One region of the Nonomuraea sp. NPDC003560 genome, then DNA from elsewhere that is predicted to be linked to it. Evidence: riboswitches for the same ligand, from Rfam matches in the RefSeq annotation. Region 1 holds a riboswitch; the other holds the start of a gene.
The links. Region 1 has a riboswitch for glycine ahead of gcvP (aminomethyl-transferring glycine dehydrogenase). Riboswitches for the same ligand answer to the same signal wherever they lie in the genome.
Positions count from the first base shown of each region.

Region 2: another riboswitch for glycine. It lies ahead of gcvT (glycine cleavage system aminomethyltransferase GcvT); the one in region 1 lies ahead of gcvP (aminomethyl-transferring glycine dehydrogenase).

Region 1 is NZ_JBIAOF010000009.1:436,776-444,566, forward strand. Features, by position in the region: gene ACFYUV_RS33305 (alpha/beta family hydrolase) at 1-105, opposite strand, end outside; gene ACFYUV_RS33310 (hypothetical protein) at 188-544, shown strand; gene ACFYUV_RS33315 (tetratricopeptide repeat protein) at 560-1,360, opposite strand; gene gcvP (aminomethyl-transferring glycine dehydrogenase) at 1,488-4,313, opposite strand; glycine riboswitch at 4,480-4,576, opposite strand; gene ACFYUV_RS33325 (MerR family transcriptional regulator) at 4,625-5,245, opposite strand; gene ACFYUV_RS33330 (bifunctional nuclease family protein) at 5,393-5,863, opposite strand; gene ACFYUV_RS33335 (MerR family transcriptional regulator) at 5,996-6,622, opposite strand; gene ACFYUV_RS33340 (FHA domain-containing protein) at 6,646-7,158, opposite strand; gene ACFYUV_RS33345 (sugar phosphate nucleotidyltransferase) at 7,420-7,791, opposite strand, start outside.
Region 2 is NZ_JBIAOF010000003.1:217,191-224,981, forward strand. Features, by position in the region: gene ACFYUV_RS11880 (3-oxoacyl-ACP reductase) at 1-241, shown strand, start outside; gene ACFYUV_RS11885 (gamma-glutamyl-gamma-aminobutyrate hydrolase family protein) at 238-927, shown strand; gene ACFYUV_RS11890 (M4 family metallopeptidase) at 1,150-3,444, shown strand; gene ACFYUV_RS11895 (M28 family peptidase) at 3,516-4,889, shown strand; glycine riboswitch at 5,151-5,248, shown strand; glycine riboswitch at 5,269-5,368, shown strand; gene gcvT (glycine cleavage system aminomethyltransferase GcvT) at 5,403-6,488, shown strand; gene gcvH (glycine cleavage system protein GcvH) at 6,485-6,874, shown strand; gene ACFYUV_RS11910 (L-serine ammonia-lyase) at 6,934-7,791, shown strand, end outside.

The DNA of each region.
Region 1 (7,791 bases):
GTCCACTCCCCCGGCCGAGCCGTGGGTCAGCACCAGCAGCAGCCGGGGCTCGGCCGCCTCGTCGACCTGCACCAGCGCCGGCCCCCGCGGCGTCATGATCTCCATGGCAGCACCGTACCTGGGGAGGATCCGCCATTGGCCCCCAGGTCTGATGACGGCGCGCCGGACAGCCGGGATGATGGCTTGCATGCCAGAGATGCGCCCCATCCGGGATGACCTGCAGGCCACCCTCGACGCCCGCCGCGACCTCGGCCCCGACTACGAGGCCGCGCTCGTCGAGTCCTTCGTCGAACGGCTCGACGCCACCATCGCCGCCCGCGTCCAGGCCGAGCTGAGCGGCCACGGCCTTCCCCCGGCCAAGCCCAGGCAGCGGCAGAACAACGGCGCGGCGATGATCCCCGTCGCGCTGGGCTCGATGGGCCTCGGCATCCCGCTGACCGCCATCGCGGCCGGCAACTCGGGGCTGGTCGGCCTGACGATCACGTGGCTGGCGATCGTCGCCATCAACGTGGCCGCCGCCGTGGCCATCATGCGCCGCGGCTGAGCCGCCGCACGGCACTCAGGTGTCGCGGTGGAAGCGCAGCCGGACCTCGGCGGCCATGGTCTGGTCCTCGTGTTCGAGGCCGTAGGTCCACACCTGGCCGGCGTCCTCGGTGCGGCCGCGCAGCGGCAGCGTGCGCGCCAGCAGCTCGATGGCCAGCGCGCCCGTCTGGGGGTCGGCCCCGCTCTCGACGGCCTCGGCGAACTCGGCGCAGGCCAGTTCCAGGTGCGCGATGCCGAGCAGCACCCGCAGCCCCGGCAGCTCCCGCGCGGGGGCGAACTCCAGCGCGTCCAGCAGCAGCCCGGCGGCCTCCCCCGGGTCGCCGTATTCCAGCAGCGTCTCGGCGAGCTGGCGGGCCGCGTGCGCGGCGGCCTCGGCGTCGCCCGAGTCAAGGCTCGCGTCGAGGGCGGAGCGCAGCTCCTTGCCGGCCTCCTGCGGGCTGCCGGCCAGCCGGGCCAGCGCGAGGTGCGCCAGCGGGACGTAGGCCGGCGTGCCGACGCCGAGCACCGCCTGCCAGGCGGCTCTGGCCTGCTCGTCGCGGCCCTCGCGCTCGAAACCCTGGGCCAGGTGGCAGGCGGCCTGGGCGGCGTACTCGGGATGGCCGGTGGCCAGCGCGGTGCGGGCCGCGGCGCGGGCGGCCTCGGTGTCGCCGCGCTCGTCGAGCACCACGGCCAGCCCCACGGCCGCCTGGGCCCGGTCGGGGCTGTCGGGGTCGGCGACCAACTCGGTCAGGATCGCCGCCGCACCCTCCAGGTCGCCGCCCTCGGCCAGGCGGCGGGCGGTGTCGAGAGGCGGGGTCTCCAGCTCTGAGAACGTCAAGAGAGCTCCTTCAGGCGACGGATCGCACCGAGCCTAACGGCTCGCCGCGATCATGTCTGCTCACTTGACGGTGCAGGACTGGGCCAGATCCGGCGCGGGCCCCCGGGCGGGGACCCGCGCGGGCGGATCAGTCCTCGTACGCCTCCAGCGGCGGGCAGGAGCACACCAGGTTGCGGTCGCCGTACGCCTGGTCGATGCGGCGCACCGGCACCCAGTACTTGCCCTCGCGCAGCGAGGCCACCGGGTAGGCCGCCTCGGTCCGCGAGTACGGGTGGGCCCACTCGTCGGCGGTGACCGACTCGGCCGTGTGCGGCGCGTTGCGCAGCGGGTTGTCGGTCTTGTCGTAGTCGCCGGAGGCCACCTTGGCGATCTCGCCGCGGATGGCGATCATCGCGTCCACGAACCGGTCGAGCTCGTCCAGGTCCTCGCTCTCGGTCGGCTCGATCATCAGCGTCCCGGCCACCGGGAACGACATGGTCGGCGCGTGGAAGCCGTAGTCGATCAGGCGCTTGGCCACGTCGTCGACGGTGACGCCGGTCTCCTTGGTGATCTGGCGCAGGTCCACGATGCACTCGTGGGCCACCAGGCCGCCGCGGCCGGTGTAGAGCACCGGGTAGTGCGGGGCCAGCCGCCGGGCCAGGTAGTTGGCCGACAGGATGGCCTGCTCGGTGGCCGCCGTGAGGCCCTCGGAGCCCATCATCCGCACGTACGCCCACGAGATCGGCAGGATGCCCGCCGAGCCGTACGGGGCGGCCGAGACCGGGCCGACCGGGCCGCCGTCGCGCAGCGGGTGGCCGGGCAGGTAGGCCGCCAGGTGGCCGCGGACCGCGACCGGGCCGACGCCGGGGCCGCCGCCGCCGTGCGGGATGCAGAACGTCTTGTGCAGGTTGAGGTGGGACACGTCGGCCCCGAACTCGCCCGGCTTGGCCAGGCCCACCAGGGCGTTGAGATTGGCGCCGTCGACGTAGACCTGGCCGCCGGCCTCGTGCACCTTGGCGCAGACCTCGGTGATCGACTCCTCGTACACGCCGTGCGTGGACGGGTACGTCACCATGATCGCGGCAAGCTTGTCGCGGTGCTTGGCGATCTTGGCGTCGAGGTCGGCCAGGTCGATGTTGCCGTCGCTGTCGCAGGCCACGACCACGACCCGCATGCCCGCCATGACGGCGCTGGCCGCGTTCGTGCCGTGGGCCGACGACGGGATCAGGCACACGTCCCGCTCGGTGTCGCCGTTGGCCTGGTGGTAGGCGCGGATGGCCAGCAGGCCGGCGAACTCGCCCTGGGAGCCGGCGTTCGGCTGGATGGAGACCGCGTCGTAGCCGGTCACCTCGGCCAGCCAGCCCTCCAGCGTGCCGATGAGCTCCCGGTAGCCCTCGGTCTGGGCCTCCGGCGCGTACGGGTGCACGCCGGCGAACTCCGGCCAGGTGATCGGCTCCATCTCGGTGGTCGCGTTCAGCTTCATCGTGCACGAGCCGAGCGGGATCATCGAACGGTCGAGCGCGATGTCCTTGTCCTGGAGCCTGCGCAGGTAGCGCAGCATCGCGGTCTCGGAGCGGTGGCTGTGGAAGACCGGGTGGGTCAGGTAGTCCGACTCGCGCAGCAGCTCGGCCGGCAGCGCGTCGGCCTCCAGCGCCACCTCCTCGCGCTCGACGCCGAAGGCGGCCCACACCTTGACCAGCTCGGCGGCGCCGGTCTTCTCGTCGCAGGCGATCGAGACGTGGTCGTCGCCGGTCTGCCACAGGTTGACGCCCCGCTCGGCGGCGGCGGCCACCACCTCGGCGGCCCTGCCGGGCACGCGGACGAGCACGGTGTCGAAGAACTCGCCGTGCACGACCTCCAGGCCGGCCTCGCGCAGCCCGCCGGCCAGCGCGACGGCGTGCCGGTGCACGCGGTGCGCGATCCGGCGCAGGCCCTCGGGGCCGTGGTAGACGGCGTACATGCCGGCGATCACGGCCAGCAGCACCTGGGCGGTGCAGATGTTGCTGGTGGCCTTCTCCCGGCGGATGTGCTGCTCGCGGGTCTGCAGGGCCAGCCGGTAGGCGGGGTCGCCGTCGACATCGACCGACACGCCGACCAGACGGCCGGGCATCTGCCGCTGCAGGCCCTCGCGTACGGACATGTAGGCCGCGTGCGGCCCGCCGAACCCGAAGGAGACGCCGAAGCGCTGGGAGGAGCCGACGGCGATGTCGGCGCCCAGCTCGCCGGGGGCGGCCACCAGCGTGAGGGCCAGCAGGTCGGCGGCGGCCACGACGAGCGCGCCGGCCTCGTGCGCCCTGGCGGCCACGTCGCGGAAGTCGCGCAGCCGGCCCGAGGCTCCCGGGTACTGGACGAGCACGCCGAAGCACTCGGGCAGCTCGCCGTCGAGGTCGTGCTCGACCAGCGTGATGCCGAGCGGCTCGGCGCGGGTGGCCAGCACGGCCTTGGTCTGGGGCAGCGTGTCGGCGTCGACCACGAACACGTCGCTCTTGGACTTGCCGGCCCGGCGGGCCAGCGTCATGGCCTCGGCCGCGGCGGTGGCCTCGTCCAGCAGGGAGGCGCCGGCGACGTCGAGGCCGGTCAGGTCGGAGACGACCGTCTGGAAGTTCAGCAGCGCCTCCAGGCGGCCCTGCGAGATCTCCGGCTGGTACGGCGTGTAGGCGGTGTACCAGCCCGGATTCTCCAGCAGGTTGCGCCGGATGACGGCGGGCGTGACGGTGTCGTAGTAGCCCAGGCCGATCATGGAGGTCAGCACCCGGTTGCGGGAGGCCAGCTCGCGCAGCTCGGCGATGGCCTCGGTCTCGCTCGCGGCGGCCGGCAGCTTGAGCCGGTCCTTGACCCTGATGGCCTCGGGCACGGCCACGGCCACCAGATCGCCGACGGACTCGAAGCCCACGGCCTCGAGCATGCGCTGCTGCTCGGACTCCGATGGGCCGATGTGCCTGGACGAGAACGGCGGAGCGGACAGGTCGGTCATGGAGGTTGCCTCCCGAGGCTTGGAGACCGGCGCCAGGGCGCGGGCGAGTGCCGGATCTCCCCCTCTGTCATCGCGACGTCATCGCGACCTGAGAGCTTCACCCCACCGTGGGGCTTGCACCGTCGGTGAGGTGCGCCTGGCGGGCGCACCTGCTTTCCAGAGTTGCCTCACCCGAGCGGTACGGGATGCCTGAGAGATTCCGGGGAGGGTTGCTCCTTCGGCGCCCCAGGACCGTAGCCCAGGGACTCTCCCGCACGGGGTCATCAGCCTTACTCTGTCCTAGATTACTACGGTGTGTTCAGCGGTTCAGCTCACCCCGTGCGGCGTGCGCGACGCCGCTTGGCGAGCTCGTCAGCGGGATGGTCGGCCGGGACGGTGTCCTCGACCGCCGCCCGTTCCCCCGGCAGCTCCGCGAGGGAGCCCTCGACCTCTCGCCAGACCCGGCCGAGCGCGATGCCGAACACGCCCTGGCCGCCCTGGAGGAGATCGATCACCTCGTCGGCCGAGGTGCACTCGTAGACGCTGACACCGTCACTCATGAGCGTGATCTGCGCGAGGTCGGCGACCCCGCGGTCACGCAGATGCTGCACCGCGGTGCGGATCTGCTGCAACGACACCCCGGTGTCGAGCAGCCGCTTGACGACCTTGAGCACCAGGATGTCGCGGAAGCTGTAGAGCCGCTGCGAGCCCGAGCCGTGCGCGGCTCTTATCGTGGGCTCGACCAGGCCCGTGCGCGCCCAGTAGTCGAGCTGCCTGTAGGTGATGCCGGCTGCCGAGCAGGCTGTGGGCCCGCGGTATCCGATGTCGTCGGGCACCGTCGCGGGCTGCTCGTCGAAGAGCAGTCCCTGCTCTCCGGCACGCTGCCGCGCGCTCTCGCGCCGCACCGGATCTTCCTGGCCGGCCGTCTTTCCCTCGCCGCTGCTGACCGCCACGCGGACCTCCGGCTTTCTCTCATCCCATGGCCTGATCTGGGGGTTCGTAAAGGGCGACCACGGGTTTCACTTGCACCGTAGGACCGTGACCATGCTCAGTCAACGATCCGGCTCGGCGCGTCGTGAAGCGTAAATGCACTGAAATACCTACCCCGCCCTGCCGAAGTCCTCGGGAGTGATCGTGTCAAGGAACTCCCTGAACTTCTCCACCTCGTCCTCCTGGTCGTCAGGGATGATCACGCCGGCCTCCTGGACCACCTCTTCGCTGGCGAAGATGCGCGCGCCGGTGCGCAGCGCCAGGGCGATCGAGTCGGAGGGGCGGGCGCTGACCTCCACGCCGTTGGAGAACACCAGGTCGGCGAAGAAGATGCCGTCACGCAGGGCCACGATGTTGACCGCGCGCAGCCCGACGCCGAGCGCGCTCAGCACGTCCCTGAACAGGTCGTGGGTGAGCGGCCGGGGCGGCGGCTCCTCGGCCTGCGCCAGGGCGATCGCGGTCGCCTCGGTCATGCCGATCCAGATCGGAAGGAACCGTTCCCCGTGTGCCTCCTTGAGCAAGACGATCGGCTGATTTGTGGGCATCTCAACTCGAACGCCCACGACCTCCATCTGCAACACGGGCTGCTCCGTATTCGGCCGGCCGGTCGCCCGGCACAGCTGTTGACTGGGTCGTTTCTGCTACACGCTTATGCATTTCAACGTAACACCCGGCAGGCCTGGAATGTGCCCCGGCCTTCCAGCTCTGTGCCCTCAGCGGCCCAGGACAGACCTGACGCCGAGGCGCACCAGGGAGGCGTGCAGGTCGAGCAGGAGCGTGGACAACTCCCTGGCGGCCTCGTCGGCCTCGCCGATGGCGCCGGGCGCGCGCCGCTTGAGTATGGGCGCGACGGTCTGCTCGACCAGCCCGCACTCCCGCTCGGCGGCGGCCTTGACCGCGCGCAGGTGGCGGGCGTGCAGGCCGAAGCGGGCCAGGGCGCCGACGCTGCGCGCGATCTTCAGCGCCTCCTCGTCGTAGCGCCTGGCCACGGGGGCCAGCAGGCCGTAGTCCTCCAGCTCGGCGAGGGTCTCCTCGTCGATGCCGGCCGCCTCCAGCAACTGGGCCCGGTCGTAGCGGATCTCCTGCGTCTGCTGCACCGCGCGCGGACGGCCGAAGCTCTCGGCCATCTTGTCCTTGATCACCCGCAGCGGCAGGTAGTGGTCGCGCTGCTCGGTCAGGATGAAACGCAACTGCTCGACGTGGAGATGGGTGAACTTGCGGTAGCCCGAGGGGCTGCGCTCGGGCTCGATCAGCCCCTCACCCTCCAAGAAGCGGATCTTGGACACGGTGACGTCGGGGAACTCGCCCTGCAGCAGGGCGAGCACCTCCCCGATGCTCATGTGCGAGCGTGCCGCCTGTGAGCTCATGCGCCGGCGTTGACCCTCATCAGGAAGACGAGGCGGAACTTGCCGATCTGCACCTCGTCTCCGGAGTGCAGGGGAACCTCCTCGATGCGCTCCCGGTTGACGTAGGTGCCGTTGAGGCTGCCCACGTCCCGTACGGAGAACTGGCCGCCGCGGTGGCGGTAGAACTCGACGTGGCGACGGGAGACGGTGATGTCGTCGAGGAAGATGTCGCTCTCCGGGTGGCGCCCGGTCGTGGTGAGATCCTTGTCCAGCCGGAACCGGCTGCCCTGGTTGGGCCCCCTGGTGACCGTGAGCAACGCCGTGCCGGGCGGGAGCTGTTCGACCAGCGCCCGTTCGGCCAGGAGCATGTCGCCTGTCTCAGCCTCGTACGCCTCGATTCCCGCGACCGAGATCGTCGACGTGGTGTCCCCGGAGACCTCGGGTCTGGTCAGCGGTGACCCACAGCGGGAACAGAAACGGGCATCCTCGGGGTTGGCGTGCCCGCACTGCGTGCAGTAGACGCTCGGCATCGATCGGCTCGGCCTCCTACCGCGAAGACGCGGCGACGGTGCTGGGGACGCGCCTGCCTTCGCTCTTCAAGTTTGCGAATGCCGCAACTTACGCTGATCAGCGGCAAAGGTCAAGGCGGGGCGCTGGACTGCGGTTCGGACGCTGACAAAGTTACCGCCGCCCCCACCCCGTGGTCCATGCCGCCGCGCGTTTCTACATTACGATCTTGCGGCACTCCGCGCGCACATCTCGGGCGAAGGCTTTTCCGCTACTCTACGTGATCAGACGGCCGCCTGCTCGACCACGCGGGCCCACCGTTCGAGCAGTGCCTGCGCGCCGTCCATGTCGGGGGCCTCGGCCCACAGGTCGGTGACCGGCTCGGCGGCGGCGGGCAGGATCAGCACCCACGACCCGTCGTCGCGGGCGACCCGCACGCCGTCGGTGGTGTCCACGCGCCAGCCGTCGGGCTCGGCCTCGGCGGCCTCGATGACCGAGCGCATCACCGCGCCCTTGGCCGCCCACTGGGTCGGGACGCTCCGCCGCAGCAGCTTGACCTCGGGGATCCTGGCGTCGATCTGGCTGAGCGACAGCCGAGTGCGGGCCACCAGCCCCAGCAGGCGCATGAACGCGGCCAGGCCGTCGATGGCCGGGCT
Region 2 (7,791 bases), on a different contig from region 1:
CATCCGGGTCAACGCGCTGTGCCCGGGGCCGGTGAACACGCCGCTGCTGCAGGAGCTGTTCGCCAAGGACCCCGAGCGGGCCCAGCGGCGCCTGGTGCACATCCCGGTGGGCCGCTTCGCCGAGGCGTCGGAGATCGCCGCCGCCGTGGCGTTCCTGGCCAGCGACGACGCCTCCTTCATCACGGGGGCCGAGTTCCTGGTGGACGGCGGCATCTCCGGCGCGTACGTGACGCCGCTGTGACCCGTCCGGTCATCGGCGTCACGACGTACGTCGAGCCCGCCCGGTTCACCGTGTGGGACCTGCCCGTCGCGCTGCTGCCGTACATGTACGTCGAGAAGATCGTCCAGGCCGGCGGGCAGCCCGTGCTGCTGCCGCCGGCCGGCGATCCCGCCCAGGTCGTGGGGCGGCTCGACGGTCTCGTCCTGGCCGGCGGCGGCGACGTCGCCCCGGCCAGGTACGGCCGGGCGGCGCACGAGCGCACCGGCTACGTCCGGGAGTTCCGGGACGAGGCCGAGTTCGCCCTCCTGGCGGCGGCCCTGGAGGCCGGGCTGCCGTTCCTGGGCATCTGCCGCGGCCTGCAGGTGCTCAACGTGCTGCTCGGCGGCACCCTGCACCAGCACCTGCCCGACGTGACCGGGCACACCGGCCACTCCCCCGCGCCCGGCGAGTTCGGCCACCTGCCGGTCACGCCCGTCCCCGGCAGCCGCCTGGCGAAGGTGCTCGGCACGGACCCGGTGGCGGTCCCGCACTACCACCACCAGGCCATCGACCGGCTCGGCCGGGGCCTCACGGTCACCGCCACGGCCGACGACGGGACGATCGAGGCGGTGGAGCTCGACTCCGGCGGGTTCGCGGTGGCGGTCCAGTGGCACCCGGAGGCGGGCGAGGGACCGGCGCTCTTCGAGGCGTTCACGGCGGCCTGCTGAGACCGTTACTGGAAAGCTTCTTTACCTTTTCTGCGCCCTCAAATCGCGCGAAATCCCAGCTCAGGGGGCCATACCACCACGTTATAGCGAACTTGTTGGGTACCGGGTCGCGCCATCCCGGTGTCACCCTGTGTTCATCCCCAGCCGGCCGGGGCTCTTCCACTCCACACCCCCCTGAGGAGCCAGAGAGTGAACCCCAAACTCAGGTTGGGGGCTGCCGCAATGCTCGCGCTAGCCCTGACCACCAGCTCGCTGGTGGGCGCCACGAGCGCCACAGCCCAAGCGTCGCAGGTGGCCGATCCTCCCAGCCCCGACGAGCGCAGGAACGCGATCGCCACCGCACACAACGCGATCCTGGCCGACTCGGCGGCATTGCTGGCATCCGAGCAGGACACGTTCACGCTGACGTCGACCGTCGAAGGCGTCCGCGGCCTGCAGTACCTGACCTACGCCCGCAAGCACGCGGGCCTGCCCGTCTACGGCGGCGACGTGGTCGTCGCCACGGACGCCTCCGGCGCGGTGGTCGACACGGTCGCCACCGGGCAGCGCACGAAGATCGGGATCGGCACGAAGGCGAAGGTCACCGCGGCCCAGGCCGCCGTGACGGCCAGGGCCAAGGTGGCCAGGGTCGAGACCGTCGCCACGCCCGTGCTGTCCGTGCACGCCACCACGACGACCCCGCGACTTGCCTGGGAGGTCCTCGTCACCGGCGCCACCGCCGCCGGTCACGAGACCAAGCTCCACGTCTACGTGGACGCCCTGACCGGCAAGGTCATCGACGACTGGGACGAGGTGCGCGACGGCACCGGCAACAGCTACTACGTCGGCACCGTCACCATCGACACCAGCCCCTCGTACACGATGCGCGACCCCCGCAGGAGCGGCGTCGCGTGCGGCGGCCAGAACGGCTCGCCGTACACGAAGACCACCGACACCTGGGGCAACGGCTCGGGCACGAACCTGGAGACCGCCTGCGTCGACGCGCTCTACGCCGCGCAGCGGGAATGGGACATGCTGAGCGCCTGGCTCGGCCGCAACGGCATCAACGGCCAGGGCGGCGGCTACCCGGCCCGCGTCGGCCTGGCCGACGTCAACGCCTACTGGAACGGCCAGTACGGCTCCTTCGGCCACAACTCCGCCAACTCCCAGCAGCTCACGTCGATGGACGTGGTCGGCCACGAGTTCGGCCACGGCATCTTCCAGTTCACCAGCGGCGGCTCGGGCAGCGGCAACGAGACCGGCGGCATGAACGAGTCCACCGGCGACATCTTCGGCGCGCTCACCGAGGCGTACGCCAACAACCCGAACGACCCGCCGGACTACCTGGTCGGCGAGGAGGTCAACCTCTCCGGGTCCGGGCCGATCCGCAACATGTACAACCCGTCGGCCCTCAACCACCCGAACTGCTACAGCGCCTCCATCCCGAACACCGAGGTGCACGCGGCGGCCGGCCCGCAGAACCACTGGTTCTACCTGGTGGCCGAGGGCACCAACCCCTCGGGCAAGCCCGCCAGCACCCGCTGCGACAACGGCGCCGCGATCACCGGCATCGGCATCCGCAAGGCCGGTGAGGTGTTCATGTCCGCGCTGAACACGAAGACCCAGCCGTGGACGCACGCCAAGGCCAGGGTCGCCACCCTCCAGGCCGCCAAGACCCTGTACCCGGGCAGCTGCACCGAGTTCAACGTGGTCAAGAACGCCTGGGACGGCGTCAGCGTACGGGCCCAGTCCGGCGAGCCGACCTGCACCCAGGGCAGCAACGACTTCTCGGTCAACCTGAACCCCGCCTCCGGCAGCGTCACCCCCGGCCAGAGCACCACGACCACGGTGAGCACCACCGTGACCGGCGGCTCGGCGCAGTCGATCACCCTGCGGACCGGCACCCTGCCGGCCGGCGTGACCGCCTCGTTCAGCCCGGCCACCATCACCGCGGGGCAGAGCTCGACGCTGACGATCACCACCTCGGCGAGCAGCCCGCAGGGCAGCCACTCGATCGCCATCACGGCCGACGGCGCCGACGTGGACCGCCAGGCGACCTACAACCTGCAGATCGGGCAGAGCTCGCCGAACGACTACTCCTTCGGCGTGACCCCGTCGTCGGCCTCGGTGCAGGCCGGCCAGTCGGCCACCGCCACGGTCAGCACGCAGGTCACCGCCGGTCAGGCGCAGAGCATCGCCCTGGCGGCGAGCAACGTGCCCGCGGGCGTGACGGTCAGCTTCAGCCCGTCCACGATCACCGCGGGGCAGTCGTCCACGGTGACGTTCGCGACCACGAGCGGCGTGACGCCCAGCACGTACACGATCAGCCTGAACGCCGACGGCGCGAGCGCCGACCACTCGGCCTCCTTCAGCCTGACGGTGGGCGGCGGCCAGGGCACCACGTGGCAGACGTACACGGCCTACACGGCCGGACAGACCGTCACCTACCAGGGCACCAGCTACCGCTGCCTCCAGGCGCACACCAGCCTGCCGGGCTGGGAGCCGCCCAACACCCCTGCCCTCTGGCAGCCGGTCTAAGTCGCACGACCTGGGCGGCCACGCCGGGGTGGCCGCCCAACCCCCTTGAGGAGCCACAGATCGTGAACGCCATGCTCAGGCTGGGCGCCGCGGCCACCGCCGCGTTGGCCCTGACCCTCACCACGCCGGCCGGACCGGTCGGCGCCGCCGCCGACCCCGCGCCCGACATCCCCGTCGCGAACGTGACGGCGCATCTGAGCCAGTTGCAGTCCATCGCCACGAGCAACGGCGGCAACCGCGCCTCGGGCAGGCCGGGCTTCACCGCCTCGATGAACTACATCAAGGGCAAGCTGGACGCGGCCGGCTTCACCACCCGCGTGCAGAACTTCAGCGGCGGCAGCAACCTGATCGCCGACTGGCCGGGCGGCCCGGCCAACCAGACCGTGATGCTCGGCGCCCACCTCGACAGCGTCGCGGCCGGCCCCGGGATCAACGACAACGGTTCCGGCTCGGCCGCGCTCCTGGAGAACGCCCTCACCCTGGCCGCCCGCAAGCCCACCCTCACCAAGCACGTGCGGTTCGGCTGGTGGGGCGCCGAAGAGGCGGGCATGGTCGGGTCCAGGTACTACGTGCAGAACGGCGGCGCGAGCGGCGTCGAGGTGTACCTGAACTTCGACATGATCGCCTCGACCAACGCCGGTTACTTCGTCTACGACGACGACGCGGCGATCCAGCGCACCTTCAACGACTACTTCGCCACCATCGGCCTGCAGACCGAGGGTGACAGGGAGGGCGACGGCCGCAGCGACCACGCCTCGTTCAAGAGCGCGGGCGTCCGGGTCGGCGGCCTGGCCACGGGGGCCGGGGCGGTCAAGAGCTCGGCCCAGGCCGCCAAGTGGGGCGGCTCGGCCGGGCAGGCGTTCGACCGCTGCTACCACAGCGCGTGCGACAGCTACCCGAGCGCCATCAACACCACGGCGCTCGACCGCAACTCCGACGCCATCGCTTACGCCATATGGAAGCTCGCCGTGGGCACCGGCACGCCCACGGAGAACGACTACTCGATCTCGGTGACCCCGTCGTCGGCATCGGTCCAGGCCGGTCAGTCGGCTACCGCGGCGGTCAGTACCCAGGTCACGTCCGGCCAGGCGCAGAGCGTCGCGCTCTCCGCCGGGAACGTGCCGAGCGGGGTCACCGTCTCCTTCAGCCCGTCCACCGTTCAGGCGGGCCAGTCGTCCACCGTCACGATCGCCACCACCGGCGGCGTCGCGGCGGGGACGTACACCATAGGGATCAACGGCGACGGGGCGACGGCGGACCACTCCGCGTCCTTCACCCTGACCGTCGGAGGGGACGGCCAGGGCACCACGTGGACGGCTTACAAGTCGTACACGGCCGGGGACGTCGTCACCTACCAGGGGGTCAGCTACCGCTGCCTCCAGGCGCACACCAGCCTGCCGGGCTGGGAGCCGCCGAACGTGCCCGCCCTCTGGGCGCGGGCCTGACCGTCGGGCCTGATCTCCGGGCCTGTGATCTGTAGGGCCTGATCCCCGCGGGCCGGTCACCGCCGGCCCGCCCCGAGCTGCCGCGTGCGAGCTGACCTGCCATGACCGGCTCGCGCGCGGCCACCAACGCGGCCGCGACCCCGCCTCTCCGGGGCCGCGGCCGCTTTTCGCTGCGTGCGGGATGTCGAGGATGCCGCGGATGGTGGAGGGCGAAGCGCGACAACACCCCCATGACGGCACTAGGCTGACGGACATCACCGGCGAAACCGTGCGGGAGAGCACCCTGACAGCCGGTCAGGGTCCCTGAAGGAGCAAGCCCTCCCCGCGAACCTCTCAAGGCAAAGGACCGCGCGGCAGCCCTGTAAGGCGTTCTTACGGGGAGGTGACCTCTGGAAAGCAGGCCCTCGGGGCCTCGCCGAAGGTGAAAGTCCGGTAAAACTCGGGCGAAGCTCTCAGGCATCCATGACAGAGGGGGAGGATGCTGGCATCCAATCCTGTCCTGAGGTGCGACAAATGTCCCGACCTACGCCGCTACGAGACGTCCACGAGGCCCTAGGCGCCACGCTGACTGACTTCGCCGGCTGGCTCATGCCGCTCCGGTACGGCAGCGAGTCCGCGGAGCACAAAGCCGTCCGCGAGGCGGCCGGGCTGTTCGACCTCTCGCACATGGGCGAGATCTTCCTGACCGGCCCGCAGGCCGGAGAGGCCCTCGACTACGCGCTGGTCGGCCACCTGTCGGCGCTCGCGCCCGGCCGGGCCAGGTACACGATGATCGTGGACGAGCGCGGCGGGGTGCTCGACGACCTCATCGTCTACCGGCTGGCGGACGAGGAGTTCATGGTGGTGGCCAACGCCTCGAACTCCGACAAGGTCGCGGATGAGCTGAAAAATCGTACTAAGTCGTATGACGCGACGGTCGATGACCGCTCCCAGCAGTACGCCCTCATCGCGATCCAGGGCCCGAAGGCCCAGGAGATCCTGGCCACGCTCACCGACGCCGACCTCGACGGTCTCAAGTACTACGCGGGCCTGCCCGGCGTGGTCGACGGCCGCCAGGCGCTCATCGCCCGTACCGGCTACACCGGCGAGGACGGCTTCGAGCTGTTCGTCGCCAACCAGGACGCCGTGCCGCTCTGGCGCGCCCTGGAGGCCGCGGGCGAGCCGCACGGGCTGCGCGCCGCCGGTCTGTCCAGCCGCGACACCCTCAGGCTGGAGGCCGGCATGCCGCTCTACGGCAACGAGCTGAGCTCCGACCTGACCCCGTTCGACGCGGGGCTGGGCAGAGTGGTGAAATTCGACAAGCCCGGTGACTTCGTCGGCAGGGCGGCACTGGAGGCGGTCAAGGACGACCAGCCCCGCCGCCGCCTCGTCGGCCTGGTCGCCCAGGGCCGCCGGGTGCCGCGTCACGGCTACCCGGTCACCCGCGACGGCGCCGTCGTCGGCGAGGTCACCAGCGGTGCGCCCTCCCAGACCCTGGGCAAGCCCATCGCGATGGCCTACGTGGACGCCGGGGCCGACACAGGTCTGGCCGTGGACATCCGGGGCAGCCATGAACCTATGGACCTGGTCGAGCTGCCCTTCTACAGGAGGAACAAGTGAGCAACATCCCTGACGACCTGAACTACACCAAGGAGCACGAGTGGGTGTCGGGCGTGGACGACGGCATCACCGTGACCGTCGGCATCACGGCCTTCGCCGCCGAGGCTCTTGGTGACGTCGTCTTCGTGCAGCTCCCCGAGGTCGGTTCGACCGTCGAGGCGGGTGACTCGGTCGGCGAGGTGGAGTCCACCAAGTCGGTGAGCGAGATCTACGCGCCCGTCGGCGGCGAGATCGTCGAGGTGAACTCGGCCGTGGCCGACGACCCGTCGCTGGCCAACAGCGACCCGTACGGCGACGGCTGGATGTTCCGCGTCCGCATGGAGGGCGACGCGGAGGACCTGCTGTCCGCCGAGGAGTACACGGCGCTCACCTCAGGCGAGTCCTGACACCAACGCCGGGGCCCGCCGCGGGCCCCGGCACTTCCTGAACTGAAGGGCGCCCATCAATGGCGATCAGCGTCTTCGACCTCTTCAAGATCGGCATCGGACCGTCCAGCTCCCACACGGGCGGCCCGATGGCCGCCGCGCACAAGTTCGCCCGCGGGCTGCACGACGACGGCCTGCTCCCCCGCGTGGCCCGCGTCGAGGTCATCCTGTACGGCTCGCTCGGCCTGACCGGCAAGGGCCACGGCAGCGACAAGGCGGTGCTGCTCGGCCTGTCCGGTGAGAAGCCGGAACTGGTCGACGTCGACTCCGTGGACGCCCGCCTGGCCGAGATGCGCGCCGCGGGCACGGTCAAGCTCTACGGCGAGCACGAGATCCCCTTCGTCGTGGGCCAGGACCTCGTCTTCGAGCGCAAGATCTCCCTGCCCGAGCACCCCAACGGCATGCGCTTCACCGCCCGCGACGAGCAGGGCGAGACCGTGCGCGAGAAGGTCTACTTCTCCGTCGGCGGCGGCTTCGTCGTGGACGAGAAGGCCACCGGCGCCGACCGCATCAAGCCCGACGACACCGTCCTGCCCTACCCGTTCGCCTCGGGCGAGGAGCTGCTCAAGCACTGCTCGAACACCGGCCTGTCGATCTCCGCCCTCATGCTGGAGAACGAGAAGGCCTTCGGGCGCACCGAGGAGGAGATCCGCGCGGGCATCCTCAACCTGTGGCGGGTGATGTCGGAGTGCGTGCGGCGCGGCATCAGCAAGGAGGGCGTGCTGCCCGGCGGCCTGAAGGTCAAGCGCCGGGCCAACCAGCTCCACCGGCGGCTGCAGGCCGAGTCGGCCGAGAAGGACCCGCTGCAGGCGATGGACTGGGTGGCGCTGTTCGCCCTGGCCGTCAACGAGGAGAACGCCGCCGGCGGCCGCATCGTC